DNA from 2 places in the Priestia sp. FSL W8-0001 genome. Region 1 is predicted to be linked to the other one. Evidence: a T-box and tRNA genes for the amino acid it is inferred to sense, from the RefSeq annotation. Region 1 holds a T-box; the other holds one or more tRNA genes.
What was found. A T-box is a leader RNA that pairs with one kind of tRNA and senses whether it is charged. The one in region 1 lies ahead of pheS (phenylalanine--tRNA ligase subunit alpha), so its partner is inferred to be a tRNA-Phe.
Positions count from the first base shown of each region.

Region 2: it has a tRNA-Phe gene. The T-box ahead of pheS (phenylalanine--tRNA ligase subunit alpha) is inferred to sense a tRNA for this amino acid. The anticodon was not compared.

Region 1 covers NZ_JBBPAL010000001.1:3,442,731-3,449,825, reverse strand. Annotated here, with positions in the region: gene rpmI (50S ribosomal protein L35) at 1-71, shown strand, start outside; gene rplT (50S ribosomal protein L20) at 110-469, shown strand; gene MKZ18_RS18185 (DUF1294 domain-containing protein) at 535-789, shown strand; gene MKZ18_RS18180 (hypothetical protein) at 1,217-1,594, opposite strand; gene MKZ18_RS18175 (dUTP diphosphatase) at 1,717-2,205, shown strand; gene MKZ18_RS18170 (M42 family metallopeptidase) at 2,277-3,362, shown strand; gene sspI (small acid-soluble spore protein SspI) at 3,401-3,607, opposite strand; gene MKZ18_RS18160 (TrmH family RNA methyltransferase) at 3,712-4,470, shown strand; T-box leader at 4,519-4,747, shown strand; gene pheS (phenylalanine--tRNA ligase subunit alpha) at 4,800-5,834, shown strand; gene pheT (phenylalanine--tRNA ligase subunit beta) at 5,848-7,095, shown strand, end outside.
Region 2 covers NZ_JBBPAL010000001.1:3,607,458-3,614,552, forward strand. Annotated here, with positions in the region: gene MKZ18_RS18935 (glucose-1-phosphate adenylyltransferase) at 1-331, opposite strand, end outside; gene glgB (1,4-alpha-glucan branching enzyme) at 282-2,216, opposite strand; tRNA gene MKZ18_RS18945 (tRNA-Glu) at 2,416-2,487, opposite strand; tRNA gene MKZ18_RS18950 (tRNA-Ser) at 2,503-2,593, opposite strand; tRNA gene MKZ18_RS18955 (tRNA-Asn) at 2,601-2,675, opposite strand; tRNA gene MKZ18_RS18960 (tRNA-Ile) at 2,684-2,760, opposite strand; tRNA gene MKZ18_RS18965 (tRNA-Gly) at 2,765-2,838, opposite strand; tRNA gene MKZ18_RS18970 (tRNA-His) at 2,848-2,923, opposite strand; tRNA gene MKZ18_RS18975 (tRNA-Phe) at 2,932-3,007, opposite strand; tRNA gene MKZ18_RS18980 (tRNA-Asp) at 3,017-3,092, opposite strand; tRNA gene MKZ18_RS18985 (tRNA-Met) at 3,097-3,173, opposite strand; tRNA gene MKZ18_RS18990 (tRNA-Ser) at 3,194-3,286, opposite strand; tRNA gene MKZ18_RS18995 (tRNA-Met) at 3,299-3,375, opposite strand; tRNA gene MKZ18_RS19000 (tRNA-Ala) at 3,399-3,474, opposite strand; tRNA gene MKZ18_RS19005 (tRNA-Pro) at 3,480-3,556, opposite strand; tRNA gene MKZ18_RS19010 (tRNA-Arg) at 3,561-3,637, opposite strand; tRNA gene MKZ18_RS19015 (tRNA-Leu) at 3,647-3,735, opposite strand; tRNA gene MKZ18_RS19020 (tRNA-Gly) at 3,748-3,822, opposite strand; tRNA gene MKZ18_RS19025 (tRNA-Leu) at 3,839-3,924, opposite strand; tRNA gene MKZ18_RS19030 (tRNA-Lys) at 3,941-4,016, opposite strand; tRNA gene MKZ18_RS19035 (tRNA-Thr) at 4,022-4,097, opposite strand; tRNA gene MKZ18_RS19040 (tRNA-Val) at 4,108-4,183, opposite strand; rRNA gene rrf (5S ribosomal RNA) at 4,196-4,311, opposite strand; rRNA gene MKZ18_RS19050 (23S ribosomal RNA) at 4,449-7,095, opposite strand, start outside.

The DNA.
Region 1 (7,095 bases):
TACGTAAAGGTTCTTTAGTAAGCAAAGGTGACTTCAAACGTATTCGTCACTTATTAGATAACATTAAGTAATTTGGGTTGAGATAGAAACATAACAGGAGGTAACAATTATGCCACGCGTAAAAGGCGGTACAGTAACACGCAAACGTCGTAAAAAAGTTTTAAAATTAGCCAAAGGTTTCTTCGGTTCAAAGCATAGATTATACAAAGTTGCTAATCAGCAAGTAATGAAATCATACATGTATGCTTATCGTGACCGTCGTCAGAAAAAACGTGATTTCCGTAAATTATGGATTACACGTATCAATGCAGCAGCTCGTATGAATGGTCTTTCTTACAGCCGTTTAATGCACGGATTAAAATTAGCAGGTATTGAAGTTAACCGTAAAATGCTTGCTGACTTAGCTGTAGCTGACGAAAAAGCATTTGCTGAATTAGCAGCAGCTGCTAAAAAAGGCTTAGAGAAGTAATTTCTGCTAAAAAGTCTTGTTACCACTAGGTAGCAAGGCTTTTTTGTTTATTGGAGGGATTATCTTTGTTTTTAATGATATACGCGATACTTATCAACCTTATAGGCTTATATGTAATGAATGCAGACAAAAAAAGAGCTCAGCGAAATGAATGGAGAATCAAAGAGCAAACACTTTGGACGATTGCCATTATCGGAGGAGCTCTAGGTGCAACCATTGGCATGAATCTTTATCGTCACAAAACAAAGCACGCAAGCTTTCGTTTCGGTCTGCCTGCTTTGGTGGTTGTTCATTTGGCATTATTGCTAATCTATATGTAGATGAATAATTTGAAAAATGAAATGGGAGAAGCCATGAACAAACATCTTGCTTTTTATTTTTAAGGCTATTGTTTTAGATAGATGTAGTAGTAGGCTCCTTATCTATGAGTTAGAAGAAAACGTTTCAAACGTAGAGGTTAATGGAGCTGAATATGCAAAGTGGAGAGCGTTTTTAAAATTCCTTCAAGAGAGTAATCTCATCAAAAGGCTTCCCTATCCAAAAGCCCCGTGATTGAAATGAAAGATGTGATACTCCAGCAGGACTAGCGAGTCAAGTGAGACCTCACAGTATACAAGGAGGGTCGGCCGCTCGCCCTGAGGAAAGGGAACAATCTGGAATGGAAATCACACTAAGCAGAGAGGCCTTCTTCAACAAGAAGTAAGCACACTGTTTATCAAAAGCTTTCTCAATAAAAAAGCCCAAAAGCTATTGCTTTTGTGGCTCGTTCTTTAAAAACTCTCGTACGGGACTTTTCCAGCTAATAATGGCTTTTGGGTATAAAGTTGATACCTTAGCAGACACCAATCTGATATCCTCATGAGTTAAATCATTGAGCTGGTCAGGATTTTTTAATAACATAGTAATAGAAAAAATTTGTTCATTTATATATTTTTCGCCTTCAAACAAAACACCTTTATACGTTAACTCCAAATTTTTACGAACATTTTCTGCTTCATCCACCACGTAAAATTCATTTTGCTCTTTGGCTTGCATTAATTTTCGTTTTGGATTTCGAACATATCGTATAATAAAAAGAACGAAATAGACTAATAAAGCAATTACTAATAGTCGCATTAAGAGCACAATCAAAGCGATATCGCCTCCTTGCCGAGGGTTGTTTCCTAACAGTACGTATAAAGGGCAAAAAGGTTTCATTTATTTTTAATTTTATATTAATATTTATTTTATTTTAGGAGAGATTAGATATGAACTTACAGTCTTTATTTAACATGCAGCGCCAGCTAGATCAACATATTGAAACAAATCATAAGCTTCAAAACGAAGACTTGGTTTCCCGCAAACTTCTTGCTTTATTAGTAGAATTAGGCGAGCTGGCTAATGAAACGCGTTGTTTCAAATTTTGGAGCCTAAAACCGTCGGCAGATAAAAAGGTTATTTTAGAAGAGTTCGTAGACGGTGTTCACTTCTTATTATCTTTAGGAATTGAATGGGGATTTGATTCAATTGAAGAACTTCCGGTTAAAGCGGACAAAGAAACTGCAACAGAACAATTTTTACATGTGTTCTCTTTGCTCACACAATTAAAAGGAAGCGTAGATCAAGAACAGTACATAGAATCATTCTCTTCATACATGGGTCTTGGAGAAATTCTTGGCTTCGCAGCTGAGGAAGTGAAAACGGCTTATATTATGAAAAATGAAGTGAACTTTAAGCGTCAAGACGAAGGGTATTAAGAAGAAAACATTTCCTCTGAAAATACTTTCTTATATAATAAAAGATATACATATGAAAGGGGTATGGATAAATGAAAAAGTTAGATGAAACATTACAAATGTTAAAAGACTTAACTGATGCAAAAGGTATTCCTGGAAACGAACGCGAACCAAGAGAAGTGATGAAAAAATATATTGAATCTTATGCTGATAGCATTTCAACAGACGGACTTGGAAGCCTTATTGCCAAAAAAGTTGGTGATGAAAAAGGCCCTAAAATTATGGTTGCAGGTCATTTAGATGAAGTTGGCTTTATGGTCACTCAAATTGATGATAAAGGCTTCATTCGTTTTCAAACTGTAGGTGGCTGGTGGTCGCAAGTTATGCTAGCGCAACGTGTTACAATTGTAACGCGCAAAGGCGATATTACAGGAGTTATCGGCTCTAAACCTCCTCATATTTTACCTGCTGAAGTACGTAAGAAGACGGTTGAGATTAAGGATATGTTTATTGATATCGGTGCATCTAGTCGTGAAGAAGCAATGGAATGGGGCGTAAAGCCTGGCGATCAAATTGTTCCGTACTTTGAATTTACCGTTATGAATAACGAAAAAATGCTTTTAGCTAAAGCATGGGATAACCGTATCGGCTGTGCTATTGCTATTGATGTGCTCAAGAATTTAAAGGGTCAAGAGCATCCAAACGTTGTATACGGCGTTGGAACAGCGCAAGAAGAAGTTGGTTTACGCGGTGCAAAAACGTCAGCCAATCTTATTCAACCTGATATTGCATTTGGCGTAGATGTAGGTATTGCTGGTGATACGCCAGGAGTGTCTGAAAAAGAAGCAGCATCAAAAATGGGTGACGGTCCACAAATCATTTTATATGATGCATCAATGGTTTCTCACAAGGGTCTACGTGATTTTGTAACAGATGTAGCAGATGAAATGAACATCCCATATCAGTTTGATGCGTTATCAGGCGGTGGTACTGATTCAGGAGCTATTCATATTTCAGCTAACGGCGTACCTGCACTATCTATTACAATTGCAACTCGCTATATTCATTCACATGCCGCAATGTTACATCGCGATGATTATGAAAATGCGGTGAAGTTAATTACAGAAGTTATTAAAAAACTTGATCGTGAAACGGTTAATAAAATTACGTTTGAATAAAACAAAAGGTGCACTCAATTTGAGTGCACCTTTTGTACTTACTTTAAGCTATTTTCAAGTGTTGTTAAAATTTCTTCTTTTTCACTTTTAGGCGAGTTTTCCCATAGTACTTCGAAAAGTACACCTAGACCTGGAAGCATTTTTTCTTCACCGCTTTTGATAGCATCCATAATCGTTGCTTCAAGCTCTTCTTGAGAATTACCTGAAACATTTGATATAATAGCATTTCGTAAATTAAGATCCATCGTGATCACCTCAACTATAGATAGTAAAATCAAAAATAGTTTGTGTATGTCACATTCAATTTATGTATCGTAACTGAAATTGATAAATAGAGGAGTTATGTTTGGTGAAGCGAATTGATTCCGTGAAGAACCCACAGGTTAAACTATGGAAAAAATTACATACAAAAAAAGAGCGCGATAATCAAGGTTTATTTTTGGTGGAAGGCTTTCATCTTGTCGAAGAAGCTTTAAACCAAAGAGAAATGATTAAGTATCTCATTCTTGCTGATAATGTTGATATTCCATCGCATTGGAATGTTGATACGGTTGAGATGATTGTGGTGACGCCTGCTGTTATTAAAGCAATTGCTGATACAGAAACCCCTCAGGGAATTGCAGCCGTTTGTTACCAAAACCAATCATCATCCGTCTTACAGACAGCGCGTCGATTAGTGCTGTTAGATGCCGTCCAAGATCCAGGTAACGTAGGAACCATTATTCGTACAGCAGAAGCTGCTGGAATCGATGCAGTCATTATTGGAGCAGGCTGTGTAGATGTTTATAACAGTAAAGTCATCCGTTCGACTCAAGGTGCAATCTTTAACTTGCCTGTTATTAAGAAAGACTTAATTAGTGCGATTAAAGAACTAAAGGAATGTGGAGTTAGCGTGTATGGTACATCATTACAAAATGCTTCTGTGTACACGGAAGTTGAAAAGCCAGAAGCTTTTGCTCTGATTGTTGGTAACGAAGGGCAAGGTGTAAGCTCAGCGGTGCTGAATGAAACGGACCATAACCTATATATACCGATATTTGGAAAGAGTGAATCGTTAAATGTAGCAATTGCATCAGCAATTTTAATGTACTATTTACGTGGAATGTAGTTGCAACGGCTAGCCGTTTTCACTATAATAATACAATAGCTAAATATGCGAAAAGCAGTGATAGAGAGCAGTAGCTTATGTAGCGTTATTCAGGGAGAAAATGCCGTGACTGAAAGCATTTTTATAAGCGCAATAAGTGAATTCACCTCTTGAGTTGACACTTGGACCATCATTTTTGATGTAAAGGTGTTCCGGATATTCCGTTAACGTTAATGAAGTGAACTGTGCAGATGCATGGTTAACAAGGGTGGTAACGCGATTAAACCTCGTCCCTTTTTGGGAGAGGTTTTTTTATTTGCAATTTTTTAAAACAAAAGGAGGATTATTCAATGAAAGAGCGTTTACAAGAGCTGCAACAAGAAGCGATTGTTAAAATTGATGACTCAAAAGATTTAAAAGCATTGAATGATGTACGTGTAGCTTATTTAGGAAAAAAAGGACCAATTACAGAAGTACTTCGCGGAATGGGGAAATTATCTGCTGAAGAGCGTCCTGTAATGGGAGCACTTGCAAATGAAGTGCGCGAAGCAATCGCTTCAAAGATTGAAGAAAAGCAAGCGGCGCTAGAAGCAGAAGAAATCAACCGTAAACTAGCTTCAGAAACAATCGATGTGACACTTCCTGGTAGACCAGTTAAAGTCGGTACACATCATCCGCTAACAAGCGTAATTGAAGAGGTTGAAGATTTGTTTTTAGGCATGGGCTATGAAGTAGCTGAAGGACCTGAAGTGGAGCAAGATTACTACAACTTCGAAGCGTTAAATTTACCAAAAGGTCACCCAGCACGTGATATGCAGGATACGTTCTATATTACTGAAGAAACGTTATTACGTACTCATACATCAACAGTACAAGCCCGCGTAATGAATGGAAATGAAGGGAAAGGTCCAATCAAAATCATTTGTCCTGGTAAAGTATATCGTCGTGATGATGATGACGCTACGCATTCACATCAATTTATGCAAATTGAAGGTTTAGTTGTAGATGAAAATATTCGTATGAGTGATTTAAAAGGAACGCTTGAGGTATTTGTGAAAAAAATGTTCGGTGCAGAGCGTGAAATTCGTCTACGTCCAAGCTTTTTCCCGTTTACTGAACCATCTGTTGAAGTGGACGTATCATGTGCTAAATGTGGAGGAAAAGGCTGTAATGTTTGTAAGCAAACAGGCTGGATTGAAATTTTAGGCGCTGGTATGGTACATCCAAATGTACTTGAAATGGCCGGCTATGACTCTAAAAAATATCGCGGCTTTGCATTTGGAATAGGCGTAGAGCGTATCGCTATGTTAAAGCACGGCGTTGATGATATTCGTCATTTCTATACAAATGATGCTCGTTTCTTAAATCAATTCAAACAAGTATAAAGGAGGGACTAACATGTTTGTATCATATCGTTGGTTGCAAGAATATGTAGATTTATCAGGAGTAAAAGCTGAAGAACTTGCTGATAAAGTCACAAAAAGTGGAATTGAAGTTGAAGGTGTAGAAAATTTAAATAAAGGCGTAAGCGGTGTTGTCATCGGTCACGTAGTAGAACGTGAACAGCATCCAAACGCAGATAAGTTAAGTCGTTGTCAGGTTGACCTTGGGGATGAAACGGTTCAAATCGTTTGTGGTGCTCCAAACGTAGCACAAGGTCAAAAGGTAGCGGTAGCTAAAGTAGGCGCTGTATTACCAGGCAATTTTAAAATTAAGCGTGCTAAGCTTCGCGGTGAAGAATCAAACGGCATGATTTGTTCTCTTCAAGAGCTTGGAATTGAAAGCAAGCTTGTCGCAAAAGATTACCAAGAAGGAATCTTTGTATTCCCAAGCGATGCTGAAGTTGGAGCAGATGCTTTAGAAGCATTGAATTTGCATGATGAAGTATTAGAACTTGGCTTAACGCCAAATCGTTCAGACTGTTTAAGCATGCTAGGGGTAGCTCATGAAGTAGCAGCAATCTTAAATCGTGAAGTAAAATACCCAGAGGTTGAGTTTCAAGAGACGGAAGAAAAAGCATCGGATTACATTTCAGTTGCAGTAGAAGCAAAAGAAGATAATCCTTTATACGTAGCACGTATGGTGAAAAATGTTAAAATTGCGCCGTCACCGCTATGGATGCAAACGCGCTTGATGGCAGCTGGGATTCGACCACACAATAACGTAGTTGATATTACAAACTACATTTTACTTGAATACGGTCAACCACTTCATGCGTTTGATTATGATCGTCTTGGCTCAAAAGAAGTTGTTGTTCGTCATGCACAAGAAGGCGAAGAAATTGTAACTCTCGATGATCAAAAACGTGTACTAAAAGAGAACCAGCTTGTCATTACAAATGGTAAAGACCCAATCGCTTTAGCCGGTGTAATGGGAGGAGCGAATTCTGAAGTCCAAGATGACACAGTAAATGTGTTAATTGAATCTGCTTACTTCCGCGGGTTATCTGTGCGCCAAACATCGAAAGAGCACGGTCTTCGTAGTGAAGCAAGTGCACGTTTTGAAAAAGGAATCGACCCAAGCCGCACACGTATAGCAGCTGATCGTGCTGCTGAACTAATGGCTGCTTATGCGGGTGGAGAAATTGTTTCAGGAACAGTTGAATTTGATGAAATGACAATTGAACCAGCTGTTGTATCTGTAACG
Region 2 (7,095 bases), 160 kb from region 1:
GGTTTTCATAAATAGCGCTAGCAGTTCCTTTATACCACTTTACCCCTGATGACTCTGAATAAGGAGGTAATACAGTAACGCCTCCGTTTCTTCTATCTAAGTCCCAAGCGCTTCCAATACCAATGTAAGAGTGTAAGAGTAAAGGCTGGTACTGCGTTAAAATTCCAACTGTTTCAATCCCAGAGTTGGAGCAATTGCTTAGCGCAAAATCAATAATTCGATACTTCCCACCAAATGGAACAGCTGGCTTTGCTAAATTTTTTGTAAGCGAACTTAATCGACTACCTTTTCCTCCTGCCAACAACATCGCTACGCACTTCTTTTTTAACATTGTTTCTTCTCTCCCCCCGTTTTTTCTTTGTTCTCATGATGCTAATCCCAAAGGGTGGTACATCCATTTCAATATGAAATGGTAGACCATGAAATCCTTCTTCGATTACTTTTAAAGGTTTTGGGTTAACAACTCCAGAACCTCCAAAATCAACATGATCACTATTGATGACCTCAACATATTCTGTGTTTAGAGGAACACCTACTTTATATGCATGATATGGAACATCTGAGAAGTTACATACCACAACAAGCTTATCTTGACTATTTGTTGATGTTCGAATAAATGAAAAGATTTTTTGTTCTCGATTATTCACATCAATCCAAGAGAAACCCTCTTCTTGATGATCTAATTCATAAAGTGGTTTACTTCGTTTATAAATCTTAAGAAGTTCTTTGAAATAGCTATTTAAACTTTGGTGCATATCAAAGTCATATAGCTGCCAATCTAAATCACTTGCGTCTTTCCACTCATCAAACTGACCAAATTCTCCGCCCATAAATAGCAATTTTTTGCCAGGATGAGCAATAAAATAACCGTATAATAACCGAAGCTGTGCAAATTTCCTCCAATAGTCTCCAGGCATTTTATTTAACAATGATTTCTTTCCATGAACTACTTCATCATGAGAGAATGGTAAAATAAAGTTTTCATTAAAGGCATACATTAAAGAGAAAGTCATTTTTTCATGAAGATTTGCTCTTTGATGAATGTCGGCTTCCATATAAGTTAAAACATCGTTCATCCAGCCCATGTTCCATTTATAATTAAAACCTAGCCCACCGTCATATGTGGGAGCCGTAACTAATGGCCAATCCGTTGAATCTTCAGCCATCATTAAGATAGTCGAATCATAAGCAAAAACCGCCTCATTCAGCTTTCTTAAGAATTGAACAGCATATTGATTCTCAACCAATTCATGAGAATTTGGCCAATATAACATATTAGCAACAGCATCGACTCTAAAACCATCAATGTGAAAGTATTCTAACCAAAAAAGTGCATTTGATATTAAGAAACTTTGTACTTCCGGTTTACCTAAGTCAAAATTAGCCGTGCCCCATGTATAGTTTTCGCGATCTAATTCGTTCTTATATTCATACGTGGGTGAACCATCAAACATATATAATCCATGCGCATCTTTACAAAAATGCCCTGGAACCCAATCTAAAAGAACACCTATGCTGCTTTGATGACACTGGTCAATAAAATACATTAAATCATGTGGTGAACCGTATCGACTGGTTGCAGAAAAATAACCAGTTCCTTGGTACCCCCAAGATTTATCGAGCGGATGCTCAACTAGAGGTAATAGTTCGATATGAGTAAACCCTTGTTCTATTACATAAGGAATTAACTCTTCAGCTAACTCACGATACGTATATAGTTCACCATCCTCATGAACTTTCCATGAACCAGCATGTAATTCGTAAATACACATAGGCTTTTCATAAATAGTTTGTTGTTTCTTCTTACGTTTCCAATACTGATCTCCCCACTTGTACCCTTCTAAATAATAAATTTTAGAAGCAGTATCGGGTCTTACTTCACTATGAAAAGCATAAGGATCAGCTTTTAGTAGTTTTGTTCCATCACGAGTTGTAATTTCATATTTATAAATCATATTCTCTTCAAGATACGGAATGAATATTGTCCATATCCCTTCAGAATTTAATCGCTCTAGCCGGTGATTCAAACCGTTCCATTCATTAAAATCACCCACAATACTTACTGCAGAAGCATTAGGAGCCCAGACAGAAAAACGTACTCCCTCTGTGCTGTTTATTGTTAACTTATGTGCCCCAAAAAGCTTATAACTATGAAATAAATTTCCTTCGTGATAAAGATGGATGTCAAAATCAGTAGGTTGAACAGTCGAATTCAAAAATACCCCTCCTTGATAACAATTAACCTAGTAAATAAACCTTTCTTCTATCATTTCTATTATCTAATTTACATTCCATAAAGCAGCTGTTTTTTCCTTCTTTTCTGAATATTTTTACGAAAATAAAAAAACCATCTATTTATTAGACGGTTTTCAAATAAATAAAAAAGGTTTGCATAAATGCAAACCTTTTTAGATATGACCCGTACGGGATTCGAACCCGTGTTACCGCCGTGAAAGGGCGGTGTCTTAACCACTTGACCAACGGGCCATTATTAAAATTGACTGGCGGAGAAGGAGGGATTTGAACCCTCGCGCCGCTTACGCGACCTACACCCTTAGCAGGGGCGCCTCTTCAGCCTCTTGAGTACTTCCCCAATATAATGGCTCCACAGGTAGGACTCGAACCTACGACCGATCGGTTAACAGCCGATTGCTCTACCACTGAGCTACTGTGGAATAATAAATGGTGGGCCTAAGTGGACTCGAACCACCGACCTCACGCTTATCAGGCGTGCGCTCTAACCAGCTGAGCTATAGGCCCATTATGGAGCGGGTGATGAGAATCGAACTCACGACATCAGCTTGGAAGGCTGAGGTTTTACCATTAAACTACACCCGCTTAATTATATGGGGCGACTGATGGGAATCGAACCCACGAATGTCGGAACCACAATCCGATGCGTTAACCACTTCGCCACAATCGCCATATAGATGGTGGCTCGGGACGGAATCGAACCGCCGACACAAGGATTTTCAGTCCTTTGCTCTACCAACTGAGCTACCGAGCCTTTTTATAATGGCGGTCCCGACGGGAATCGAACCCGCGATCTCCTGCGTGACAGGCAGGCATGTTAACCGCTACACCACGGGACCACTTTGGTTGCGGGGACAGGATTTGAACCTGCGACCTTCGGGTTATGAGCCCGACGAGCTACCAGACTGCTCCACCCCGCGATAATTTGATAATAATATAATGGCGGAGGAAGAGGGATTCGAACCCCCGCGGGCTTTAACACCCCTGTCGGTTTTCAAGACCGATCCCTTCAGCCGGACTTGGGTATTCCTCCGTATATTATATATGGTAGCGGCGGAGGGGATCGAACCCCCGACCTCACGGGTATGAACCGTACGCTCTAGCCAGCTGAGCTACACCGCCATATTATCATAAATGTATTAAATTGGTGGAGCCTAGCGGGATCGAACCGCTGACCTCCTGCGTGCAAGGCAGGCGCTCTCCCAGCTGAGCTAAGGCCCCAGAAATGGTCGGGAAGACAGGATTCGAACCTGCGACCCCTTGGTCCCAAACCAAGTGCTCTACCAAGCTGAGCTACTTCCCGTTTATGGCGCGCCCGAGAGGAGTCGAACCCCTAACCTTTTGATCCGTAGTCAAACGCTCTATCCAATTGAGCTACGGGCGCTTATTAAAATGGTGCCGAGGGCCGGACTTGAACCGGCACGGTAGTCACCTACCGCAGGATTTTAAGTCCTGTGTGTCTGCCAATTCCACCACCCCGGCAGGACTTATTTGTGGAGCGGAAGACGAGGTTCGAACTCGCGACCCCCACCTTGGCAAGGTGGTGTTCTACCACTGAACTACTTCCGCGCATTATGAAATTAAATGGTGCGGGTGAAGGGACTTGAACCCCCACGTCGTAAAGACACTAGATCCTAAGTCTAGCGCGTCTGCCAATTCCGCCACACCCGCATGTGTGTATTTAAAATGGTGAGCCATGAAGGACTCGAACCTTCGACCCTCTGATTAAAAGTCAGATGCTCTACCAACTGAGCTAATGGCTCGAAAGTGGTGCCGGCAAGAGGACTTGAACCCCCAACCTACTGATTACAAGTCAGTTGCTCTACCAGTTGAGCTACACCGGCAACATATTCATGGTGGAGGATGACGGGATCGAACCGCCGACCCCCTGCTTGTAAGGCAGGTGCTCTCCCAGCTGAGCTAATCCTCCATTGATATAACAGCCTGGCAACGTCCTACTCTCACAGGGACAAAGTCCCAACTACCATCGGCGCTAGAGAACTTAACTTCCGTGTTCGGCATGGGAACGGGTGTGACCTCTCTGCTATCGCCACCAGACATATTATATTATACAACTTCTTTGAAAAAAAGCAAGACTTTTTTATCTTGTTCTCTCAAAACTAGATAACATTTCGCTGAGTACTAAGTTTACTGTCTAGCTACAGCTCCTAATTAGTCGCCTTCGCTTTTCTAATTTGGTTAAGTCCTCGATCGATTAGTATCAGTCAGCTACACACGTCGCCGTGCTTCCACCTCTGACCTATCAACCTGATCATCTTTCAGGGATCTTACTAGCTTGCGCTATGGGAAATCTCATCTTGAGGGGGGCTTCATGCTTAGATGCTTTCAGCACTTATCCCGTCCACACATAGCTACCCAGCGATGCCTTTGGCAAGACAACTGGTACACCAGCGGTGTGTCCATCCCGGTCCTCTCGTACTAAGGACAGCTCCTCTCAAATTTCCTACGCCCACGACGGATAGGGACCGAACTGTCTCACGACGTTCTGAACCCAGCTCGCGTACCGCTTTAATGGGCGAACAGCCCAACCCTTGGGACCGACTACAGCCCCAGGATGCGATGAGCCGACATCGAGGTGCCAAACCTCCCCGTCGATGTGGACTCTTGGGGGAGATAAGCCTGTTATCCCCGGGGTAGCTTTTATCCGTTGAGCGATGGCCCTTCCATGCGGAACCACCGGATCACTAAGCCCGACTTTCGTCCCTGCTCGACTTGTAGGTCTCGCAGTCAAGCTCCCTTGTGCCTTTACACTCTACGAATGATTTCCAACCATTCTGAGGGAACCTTTGGGCGCCTCCGTTACTCTTTAGGAGGCGACCGCCCCAGTCAAACTGCCCACCTGACACTGTCTCCCAGCCCGATCAGGGCTGCGGGTTAGAATTTCAATACAACCAGGGTAGTATCCCACCGACGCCTCCACCGAAGCTAGCGCTCCGGCTTCTCAGGCTCCTACCTATCCTGTACAAGCTGTACCAAAATTCAATATCAGGCTACAGTAAAGCTCCACGGGGTCTTTCCGTCCTGTCGCGGGTAACCTGCATCTTCACAGGTACTATAATTTCACCGAGTCTCTCGTTGAGACAGTGCCCAGATCGTTACGCCTTTCGTGCGGGTCGGAACTTACCCGACAAGGAATTTCGCTACCTTAGGACCGTTATAGTTACGGCCGCCGTTTACTGGGGCTTCGATTCAGAGCTTCTCCCAAAGGATAACCCCTCCTCTTAACCTTCCAGCACCGGGCAGGCGTCAGCCCCTATACTTCGCCTTGCGGCTTCGCAGAGACCTGTGTTTTTGCTAAACAGTCGCCTGGGCCTATTCACTGCGGCTCTCTCGGGCTATACACCCTACCAGAGCACCCCTTCTCCCGAAGTTACGGGGTCATTTTGCCGAGTTCCTTAACGAGAGTTCTCTCGATCACCTTAGGATTCTCTCCTCGCCTACCTGTGTCGGTTTGCGGTACGGGCACCTCCCGCCTCGCTAGAGGCTTTTCTTGGCAGTGTGGAATCAAGAACTTCGGTACTATATTTCCCTCGTCATCACAGCTCAGCCTTATGATGAGCGGATTTGCCTACTCATCAGCCTAACTGCTTGAACGCGCATATCCAGCAGCGCGCTTACTCTATCCTCCTGCGTCCCCCCATTACTCAAACGGCGGGGAGGTGGTACAGGAATATCAACCTGTTGGCCATCGCCTACGCTTTTCAGCCTCGGCTTAGGTCCCGACTAACCCTGAGCGGACGAGCCTTCCTCAGGAAACCTTAGGCATTCGGTGGACAAGATTCTCACTTGTCTTTCGCTACTCATACCGGCATTCTCACTTCTAAGCGCTCCACCAGTCCTTACGGTCTAGCTTCGCAGCACTTAGAACGCTCTCCTACCACTGACATCTAAGATGTCAATCCACAGCTTCGGTGATACGTTTAGCCCCGGTACATTTTCGGCGCAGAGTCACTCGACCAGTGAGCTATTACGCACTCTTTAAATGGTGGCTGCTTCTAAGCCAACATCCTGGTTGTCTAAGCAACTCCACATCCTTTTCCACTTAACGTATACTTGGGGACCTTAGCTGGTGGTCTGGGCTGTTTCCCTTTTGACTACGGATCTTATCACTCGCAGTCTGACTCCCACGGATAAGTCTTTGGCATTCGGAGTTTGACTGAATTCGGTAACCCGTTGGGGGCCCCTAGTCCAATCAGTGCTCTACCTCCAAGACTCTCACAACGTGAGGCTAGCCCTAAAGCTATTTCGGAGAGAACCAGCTATCTCCAGGTTCGATTGGAATTTCTCCGCTACCCACACCTCATCCCCGCACTTTTCAACGTGCGTGGGTTCGGGCCTCCATTCAGTGTTACCTGAACTTCACCCTGGACATGGGTAGATCACCTGGTTTCGGGTCTACAACCACATACTAAACGCCCTATTCAGACTCGCTTTCGCTACGGCTCCGTCTCTTCAACTTAACCTTGCATGGGATCGTAACTCGCCGGTTCATTCTACAAAAGGCACGCCATCACCCATTAACGGGCTCTGACTACTTGTAGGCACACGGTTTCAGGTTCTCTTTCACTCCCCTTCCGGGGTGCTTTTCACCTTTCCCTCACGGTACTGGTTCACTATCGGTCACTAGGGAGTATTTAGCCTTGGGAGATGGTCCTCCCAGCTTCCGACGGAATTTCACGTGTTCCGCCGTACTCAGGATCCACTCAAGAGGGAACGAAGTTTCAACTACAGGGTTGTTACCTTCTTTGACGGGCCTTTCCAGACCTCTTCATTTACCTCGTTCCTTTGTAACTCCGTATAGAGTGTCCTACAACCCCAAGA